DNA from 2 places in the Buttiauxella sp. AC038 genome. Region 1 is predicted to be linked to the other one. Evidence: predicted binding sites of a transcription regulator. Region 1 holds the regulator's gene; the other holds the start of a gene.
The links. The regulator PhoB, encoded in region 1, activates phosphate uptake and scavenging genes when phosphate is short. The targets are predictions, from matches to a motif close to CTGTCATAAAACTGNCNNAT.

Region 1 (4,431 bases):
GGTCATTGGCATCGGCATTTAAAAAGGCAGCGAACTGCCCTTGGGATAGCATCATCGAACGGGTAAAGCGGTCGTAATCCAGCCCGGTCAATTTGGCGGTGATCTCGAGCTTATCTTTGACCTTATCGGCGACTATTTTGCCGCTGGCTACTTCTGCCAGCTCCACACGCGGGGCTTGTAGATTGCCGTTTACCGCGTTGCGTGCCCGGTTCTGGCTCCAGAATGCGCGGTAGGCAACACCTTTTACTTCAAACTCCACTTCCGCCAGACATTCGGCTGTATCGCGAGTCATCAGATCATTTTGCGACTGTGAGACGGTATTGAGGCGCGGCGTCTTGTGATAAAGCGCGAGGCAGATAGCATCGAGCAGCGTGGTTTTCCCCGCACCAGTTGGCCCGGTTATAGCAAACAATCCGTTGCTGGCAAAAGGCTCGCTGGTGAAATCAATTTTCCATTCCCCTTTCAGGGAGTTGAGGTTTTTTAACCGTAGGCTAAGGATTTTCATGCCTGTTCCTCCGTGTCATGCAGACTGGCAACGGTTTGAGCAAACAGGGTGCGCAAGCGCTGCGCACGCTCCTCGGTGGTCTCTTCCTGAACCAGGCGGCGTTCAAAAACTTCCTCAACGGTGAGTTCACTCAGGGTTTCTTTATGCTGCTGGGCGATAACGCGTTCGCGCTGCTCACGGCTACGGCGCAGCAACACCACTTCTACTGGCAGCGTTTCGGTGATTTGCTGGATATGGCGTTGCATATCATGCAGGTATTCATCGGTGGCGATTTCGATATCCAGCCACACTTTGGGTTCTGCCGGGGCATCGCGCCACTGTTCTAGTTGCTGTTCAATTTCAGACAGCGAGCCTTTGATAACCGCTAACGGCTGGCTAACTGGAACAGTCAGTGGGGTGACCTCATGAAGTTTACCCTCGGCAAACTCAACCAGATAAACGCTCTTGGTCTTGCCGGTTTCGTCAAAACTTAGCGGAATAGGTGAACCGCTGTAACGGATATGTTCGGTGCCGCCAATTAATTGCGCACGATGAATATGGCCAAGCGCTATGTAATCGGCATTCGGGAAATGCTGCGCCGGGAAGGCATCAAGCGTGCCAATATAGATGTCACGCACTGCATCGCTTTTTGTCACGCCGACGGTCGTTAAATGCCCGGTGGCGATAATCGGCAGCTTCGCGTCAGCGCGCAAATCGCAGGCTGCGCGATAACACTGCTGATAATGTTCGCTAATGGCTTCCATTAAAGAACGCTGTTTTTCATGGCCGGACAGCCCCGCCTGGCTGCTTTGAATATCGCGTGGGCGCAAAAACGGGATTGGGCACAGAATCGCACCCGCCTGGCCGCTTTTGGTATTGAGCCGGATAGCTTGCTGGCTTGCATCATGGCGGGCACTGGCAATCACATATGTATTCAGGCAGGCCATAAGCTCGCGGGATTCGTTGAGCGTCGCCACTGAATCATGGTTTCCTGCCAGCACCACGAGCGAGCATCCCGTCGCCTGGAGTTGCACCACAAAGCGGTTATACAGTTCTCGCGCATAGCTTGGCGGTGAGCCGGTATCAAAAATATCACCCGCAACGATTATGGCATCCACATCATTTTCAACGGCAGCTTTGAGCAGCCATTCAAGAAACGCCTGGTGCTCAGGACCGCGACTTTTGGTATAAAAATTTTGACCAAGATGCCAGTCTGATGTGTGAATTATGCGCATGACCTGTCCGGTGGCTTAAAAATGAAGTCCCGATTATATACACGTCGCCCTTGAAGATGCAGGGGCAAGGCGAAAACGGCATATGTCTCTGTGTCATAAATGAAATTGATGGGTTGCTGAACAGTCATTTTTTTCATAAATCTGTCATAAATCTGACGCATAATGGCACCGCATTGAAACAACAATAATTATTCCCTGGACAAGACAAATCATGGCGAAACGCATTCTGGTCGTAGAAGATGAAGCTCCAATCCGCGAGATGGTCAGTTTTGTGCTTGAGCAAAACGGTTTTCAGCCAGTTGAAGCGGAAGATTATGACAGTGCAGTGAACTTGCTTATCGAACCTTTCCCCGATCTGATTCTGCTGGACTGGATGCTGCCAGGCGGCTCCGGTATTCAGTTTATTAAGCACCTGAAACGTGAAGCTATGACGCGTGATATACCGGTGATGATGCTGACTGCGCGTGGGGAAGAGGAAGACCGTGTGCGAGGTCTCGAAGTCGGGGCCGATGACTATATTACTAAGCCGTTTTCTCCGAAAGAGTTGGTGGCGCGTATTAAAGCTGTGATGCGCCGTATCTCTCCGATGGCGGTAGAAGAAGTGATCGATATGCAGGGGCTGATTCTAGACCCGTCGTCGCATCGCGTGATGACCGGGGAAAACCCATTGGATATGGGGCCAACAGAATTTAAGCTACTGCACTTCTTTATGACACACCCGGAGCGGGTGTATAGCCGTGAACAATTGCTCAATCATGTATGGGGCACCAATGTTTATGTCGAAGACCGAACGGTTGACGTACATATTCGTCGGTTACGCAAAGCGCTCGAACATAGTGGACATGACAGAATGGTACAAACAGTACGCGGTACGGGTTATCGGTTCTCAACCCGCTTTTAATTCCTTATCAGGAGAGTGACGCGTGCTGGAACGGTTGTCATGGAAAAGGCTGGTACTGGAGCTGGTGCTCTGTTGTATACCGGCCGTCATTTTAGGCCTTATTTTTGGCCATTTACCTTGGTTTTTATTACTGGCAGTCACTGGGCTGCTGGTTTGGCATTTCTGGAATCTGCTACGTCTGTCGTGGTGGTTGTGGGTTGATCGTAGCATGACGCCTCCGCCGGGGCGGGGGAGTTGGGACCCGCTGTTGTACGGCCTGCATCAGATGCAACTGCGTAATAAAAAGCGCCGAAAAGAATTAGGCAATTTGATTAAGCGCTTTCGTAGCGGTGCAGAATCATTGCCCGATGCGGTCGTACTGACCACCGAAGAAGGGACGATTTTTTGGTGTAATGGACTTGCTCAACAATTATTGGGACTGCGCTGGCCGGATGATAACGGGCAGAACATCCTTAACTTGCTGCGTTACCCTGAATTTACCCGCTATTTGTCGCAGAAAGATTTTGCTCGCCCGCTGACACTGGTACTCAATAATGGCCGCCATCTGGAATTTCGCGTAATGCCTTATAGCGACGAACAGTGGCTGCTGGTGGCGCGTGATGTGACTCAGATGCACCAGCTTGAAGGGGCGCGTCGCAACTTCTTTGCCAACGTCAGCCATGAACTGCGTACACCGTTAACGGTGCTGCAAGGTTATCTGGAGATGATGCAGGATCAAACCCTTGAAGGCCCGCTGCGCGAGAAAGCGTTGGGCACGATGCGCGAACAAACCTCGCGTATGGAAGGGCTGGTTAAGCAGCTTCTCACGTTGTCAAAAATTGAAGCTGCACCCGCGATGGTGCTCAATGAAAAGATTGATGTGCCACTGATGTTGCGTGTGGTGGAGCGCGAAGCGCAAACTCTCAGCCAGCAAAGACAGACGTTACAGTTTGATATTGATCCGGCTTTAAAAGTGTTTGGTAATGAAGAACAATTGCGCAGTGCGATTTCAAACCTCGTTTATAACGCCGTAAACCATACACCAGATGGCACACATATTACCGTGAGCTGGAAACGGGCTGCGGGTGGGGCGTGCTTTAGCGTTGCGGACACGGGACCGGGCATTTCAGCCGAACACATTCCACGCCTGACCGAGCGTTTCTACCGCGTGGATAAAGCGCGTTCACGGCAAACCGGTGGCAGCGGGCTGGGGCTTGCGATAGTGAAACATGCCTTGAGCCATCATGATGCGCGTCTTCATATTGAAAGCCAGCCGGGTAAAGGAACGACCTTTTCCTTTGTACTGCCTGAGCGTCTTATCGTTAACGAAAAAGTGGTTCAGCCAGAGTAGCTTGCTCTGGCTGTGTCAAAAAAACTTTCCACAGGCCAGTCTTCTGGTCTGTGTTTTTTTTGCTCAGATGTAAATCAATAATCCTCGATTGGTTGTAATTTGACCGCACAAACGACCATGATATTTTCTGATGGATAAACTTATCCTCTAACTTTCTGGCTAATTTAAGGATATCAATCTGGTTTTTGGATCCCTTCTTGCCTTCAAACGCTATAAGCGTTTTAATTGCGCCCCTGTAATTGGTAGACCGACTGGATTTGAGTGGTAATTCAAACAACTATTCTTCTCCACCGATCCAGGAAAGGATTTTCCGCTGTCGTAACTACCAATTGCCGCTTTTATGCCGAGTTAACCCGTATAAAAATTTGAATATTTTCAAAACTTTCAACACCACACATCCACAGGCTGTATAAATTTTATGACTCATCATTTGAAATCTCGAGACATCCTCGCACTGGGCTTTATGACCTTTGCGCTGTTT
Region 2 (4,431 bases), 390 kb from region 1:
CGGCGTAAATCGCCAAGATTGGCGACAGCCAGTTTATTGACCGCGTAGCGAACTTCACCGGCCGTTACCGCTTCACATTCGCAAACCAGGCTGTTGCTCAGGCGGTCGCCCGCCAGAAGTTGTTCAGCACGATCGCCGTGGCGCCAGACAGCAGAGCGGCGGATGGTTGGCGGTAGCGAAATGACTTTACTGAGTGTCTCTTCTTGCGAGCTTCCTGAACCAGGAAGTGGGACGGTTGCGGTGGTGCAGGGGCTGGAATGACCGAGTTTTTCGCACACCGCATTGGTGGCCCATTCAGCCATCAGGCGATAGGTCATGAGTTTGCCGCCAGTGATGGTGATAAAGCCGTCCATTCCGTCACGCTTTGCGTGATCCATCAATACGATCCCCCGGCTGGCGTTGCGCCCGCTCGGATCGTTATCGCTGGCAACCAGTGGGCGAACGCCAGCATAGGCACGCAAAATGCGGGTGGCTGCGAGTTTGGGCGCAAGTTTAGACCCTTCACGAATCAGGATATCGACCTCTTGCGGTGTGACGCGCATATTGTCGATTTGGTCGTACTCAACAGGTGTTGACGTGGTACCAATCAGCGAAATGGTATCGCCGGGCACCAGAATATCGGCATCAGCAGGTTTGCGGCAGCGGTTGATCACCATATTGTTGATGCGATGCCCGAGTATCAGCAACGAGCCTTTTGCAGGCAGCATACGAATACTTAAATCAGCATATTCAGCGATACGCTGCCCCCAGATCCCGGCAGCATTCACGACGATATTTGCATATAAATCGTGGCGTTGATGGCTCTGGTGGTTGTAGACCCTGACACCCGTTACGCGACTGCCCTGGCGAATCAACCCGGTAACCTCCTGCCCGGTAAGAATTTCTGCGCCATGTTCTCTGGCATCGAGCATATTGGCGGCGGTCAGGCGGAAGGGGTCGACAGTTCCATCCGGCACGCGAACCGCACCGATAAGCGCAGGATTGGCCGCAGGTTCTATCCGTAATGCTTCTTTAGGATCGAGCTGTTGAGCATTGATTCCGGCGTCCTGGCACGCCGCAATAAACATGCACTGCAAGGCTAAATCATCTTCAGGAAGGGTGATAAACAACCCGTCTGTGCGCTCAATACAGTGGCGAGCAATGCGTTTAAGGATGCGGTTTTCTTCAATACACTCGCGGGCTGATTCGCTATCTGTCATGGCGTATCGCGCACCGCTGTGGAGTAAGCCATGGTTTCGGCCTGTCGCACCGGTGGCGATATCATGCCTTTCCAGTAGTAGCGTGCGTAACCCGCGTCGCGCACAATCGCGGGCAATCCCGGCACCCGTTGCACCTCCACCAATAATAATGACATCCCTTTCTTTGCTATCCGCGTTCATGCGCTTCTCCTGGAAAGAACCTCTTGAACGCTATTCAGCCACAGAAAAGATTATTAATGTTTGATATCGAGCAAATTCGAGCATAAATCGAAAGTTAAGTGTGATGTTATGCACTATTTCGATAGTTTGTAATAAAAATGTAATAATTTGTGGGGTGTTTCACACTAACCAGACGGGATAATTCTTAACATGCGCTCGCAAAAGAACATTGCCTGATAAAACCTGCCACGGAGGCATTTATGCTGAGCATTTTCAAACCTACCGCCCATCAGCCACGGCTGAAAAGCGAGCACATAGATCCAACTTATAAACGCCTGCGCTGGCAAATCTTTTTGGGTATTTTCTTCGGTTACGCGGCCTACTATCTGGTGCGTAAAAACTTCACCCTGGCGATGCCCTACTTGATTGAGCAAGGTTTCTCGCGAGGGGATTTAGGATTCGCGCTTTCCGGTATTTCTATCGCCTACGGCTTTTCAAAATTCATCATGGGGTCGGTTTCTGACCGCTCTAATCCACGCGTTTTCTTACCCGCCGGTTTAATTCTGGCGTCGTTAGTCATGCTATTCATGGGATTTGTGCCATGGGCGACATCGAGCATCGCAGTAATGTTTGTGCTGCTGTTCTTATGTGGCTGGTTCCAGGGCATGGGCTGGCCGCCGTGTGGGCGCACCATGGTGCACTGGTGGTCTAAGAAAGAGCGTGGCGGAATTGTTTCTGTCTGGAACTGCGCACATAACGTGGGTGGGGGGTTGCCGCCGTTGCTGTTCTTACTCGGGATGGCGTGGTTTAACGACTGGCATGCGGCACTTTATATGCCAGCCTTTGCGGCGATTCTGGTGGCATTGATTGCCTTTGCATTAATGCGCGATACCCCGCAATCCTGCGGCTTGCCACCAATCGAAGAGTACAAAAATGATTACCCGGACGACTACAACGACAAAACGGAAGAGGAACTGACGGCTAAACAGATCTTCATGCAGTACGTCTTCCCTAACCGGCTACTGTGGTACATCGCCATTGCTAACGTTTTTGTCTACTTGCTGCGTTACGGCATTCTCGACTGGTCGCCAACGTATTTGAAAGAAGTGAAGCACTTCGCGCTGGATAAATCATCCTGGGCCTACTTCCTGTATGAGTATGCGGGGATCCCTGGCACGCTGCTGTGTGGCTGGATGTCGGACAAAGTGTTCAGAGGCAACCGCGGTGCTACTGGTGTGTTCTTTATGATTCTTGTGACGATTGCGACCATTGTGTACTGGCTGAACCCGCCGGGAAATCCGGGCGTGGATATGGCATGTATGATTGTGATTGGCTTCCTGATCTACGGACCGGTGATGCTGATTGGCCTGCACGCGCTGGAACTGGCACCGAAAAAAGCCGCGGGAACGGCAGCGGGCTTCACTGGTTTGTTCGGCTATCTTGGTGGGTCGGTCGCGGCGAGTGCGATTGTCGGTTACACCGTTGATTTCTTCGGTTGGGATGGCGGTTTTATGGTGATGATCGGCGGCAGTATTATGGCCGTGATTCTGCTGCTGGTGGTGATGGTGGGTGAAAACAAACATCACCAGGAAATGAAAGCGCGGGAAGGTCAGTAATCCCCAGAAAATAAAAAACCTCCTGCGGGAGGTTTTTTTACATCTCTATCTCAATATCACCCTGCGCCTGGCAGCAGCAGGGCAGTATTTCACCGGGCTGGATAAACGCCAGCGGTTCGGTAAGCCACTTCACTTCGCCTGCCGTCAGACGGATGCGGCAGGAGCCGCAATAACCTTCCCGGCACTGATATTCCACGGCGACCTGGTGGGATTCCAGTGTCGCCAGCAAAGAAGGGTGATTCTCTTCAGAAATGAGCTGTGCTCCGCTGATTCGTAGCGTAATTCGAGCCATAACTTACAGCTGGAAATCGCTTAAATCGTCGGTGTTAACGTTCGAATCAATCTGACCTACCAGATAAGAACTCACTTCTACTTCTTGCGGTGCGACCTGCACGTTGTCAGAAACCAACCATGCGTTGATCCATGGGATTGGGTTTGAACGCGTCTTGAATGGCAAATCCAGGCCGACTGCCTGCATACGGATGTTGGTAATGTAATCAACATACTGGCACAGAATATCTTTGTTCAGACCGATCATCGAGCCGTCGCGGAACAGGTAGCTTGCCCACTCTTTCTCTTGCTCGGCGGCCAGTACGAACAGGTCATAGCATTCCTGGCGGCATTCCTGGGCGATTTCTGCCATTTCAGGATCGTCTTCACCGGAGCGCATCAGGTTCAGCATATGCTGAGTCCCGGTCAGGTGCAGCGCTTCGTCACGGGCAATCAATTTGATGATTTTCGCGTTGCCTTCCATCAGTTCGCGCTCGGCGAATGCGAAGGAACAAGCGAAGCTGACGTAGAAGCGAATCGCTTCCAGCGCATTCACGCTCATCAGGCACAAATAGAGTTGGCGCTTGAGCGCACGCAGGTTCACGGTCACGGTTTTGCCGTTAACGTTGTGCGTACCTTCACCCAGCAGATGCCAGTAGCTGGTCATCTCAATCAGACGGTCGTAATAACCGGAGATATCTTTCGCGCGCTTTAAGATTTCCTGGTTAGTGACGATATCGTCAAACACAATCGCCGGATCGTTAACGATATTACGGATGATGTGGGTGTAAGAGCGTGAGTGGATAGTTTCGGAAAACGCCCACGTTTCAACCCAGGTTTCCAGCTCAGGAATGGAGATCAGCGGCAGCAGGGCCACGTTCGGGCTGCGGCCCTGAATGGAGTCCAGCAGAGTCTGGTATTTCAGGTTGCTGATGAAAATGTGTTTTTCGTGATCGGGCAGCGCCTGATAGTCGATACGGTCACGGGAAACGTCCACTTCTTCCGGACGCCAGAAGAAGGAGAGTTGCTTTTCAATCAGCTTTTCGAAGATGTCATATTTTTGCTGATCGTAGCGAGCCACGTTAACCGACTGGCCAAAGAACATCGGTTCTGCAAGCTGATCGTTTTTCGTCTGTGAAAAAGTGGTGTAAGCCATGAGGTTAAATCCTGTAATGCGTCGAAAAAAT

Region 2: a site for PhoB is predicted at 1,506-1,525, ahead of glpT (glycerol-3-phosphate transporter). Genes of this name have one in related genera too.

Annotation. Positions count from the first base shown of each region.
Region 1 covers NZ_CEEDCQ010000001.1:3,981,185-3,985,615, reverse strand. The annotation lists gene sbcC (exonuclease subunit SbcC) at 1-505, opposite strand, end outside; gene sbcD (exonuclease subunit SbcD) at 502-1,719, opposite strand; gene phoB (phosphate response regulator transcription factor PhoB) at 1,931-2,620, shown strand; gene phoR (phosphate regulon sensor histidine kinase PhoR) at 2,643-3,950, shown strand; gene brnQ (branched-chain amino acid transporter carrier protein BrnQ) at 4,369-4,431, shown strand, end outside.
Region 2 covers NZ_CEEDCQ010000001.1:3,594,113-3,598,543, reverse strand. The annotation lists gene glpA (anaerobic glycerol-3-phosphate dehydrogenase subunit A) at 1-1,379, opposite strand, end outside; gene glpT (glycerol-3-phosphate transporter) at 1,619-2,974, shown strand; gene yfaE (class I ribonucleotide reductase maintenance protein YfaE) at 3,012-3,266, opposite strand; gene nrdB (class Ia ribonucleoside-diphosphate reductase subunit beta) at 3,270-4,400, opposite strand.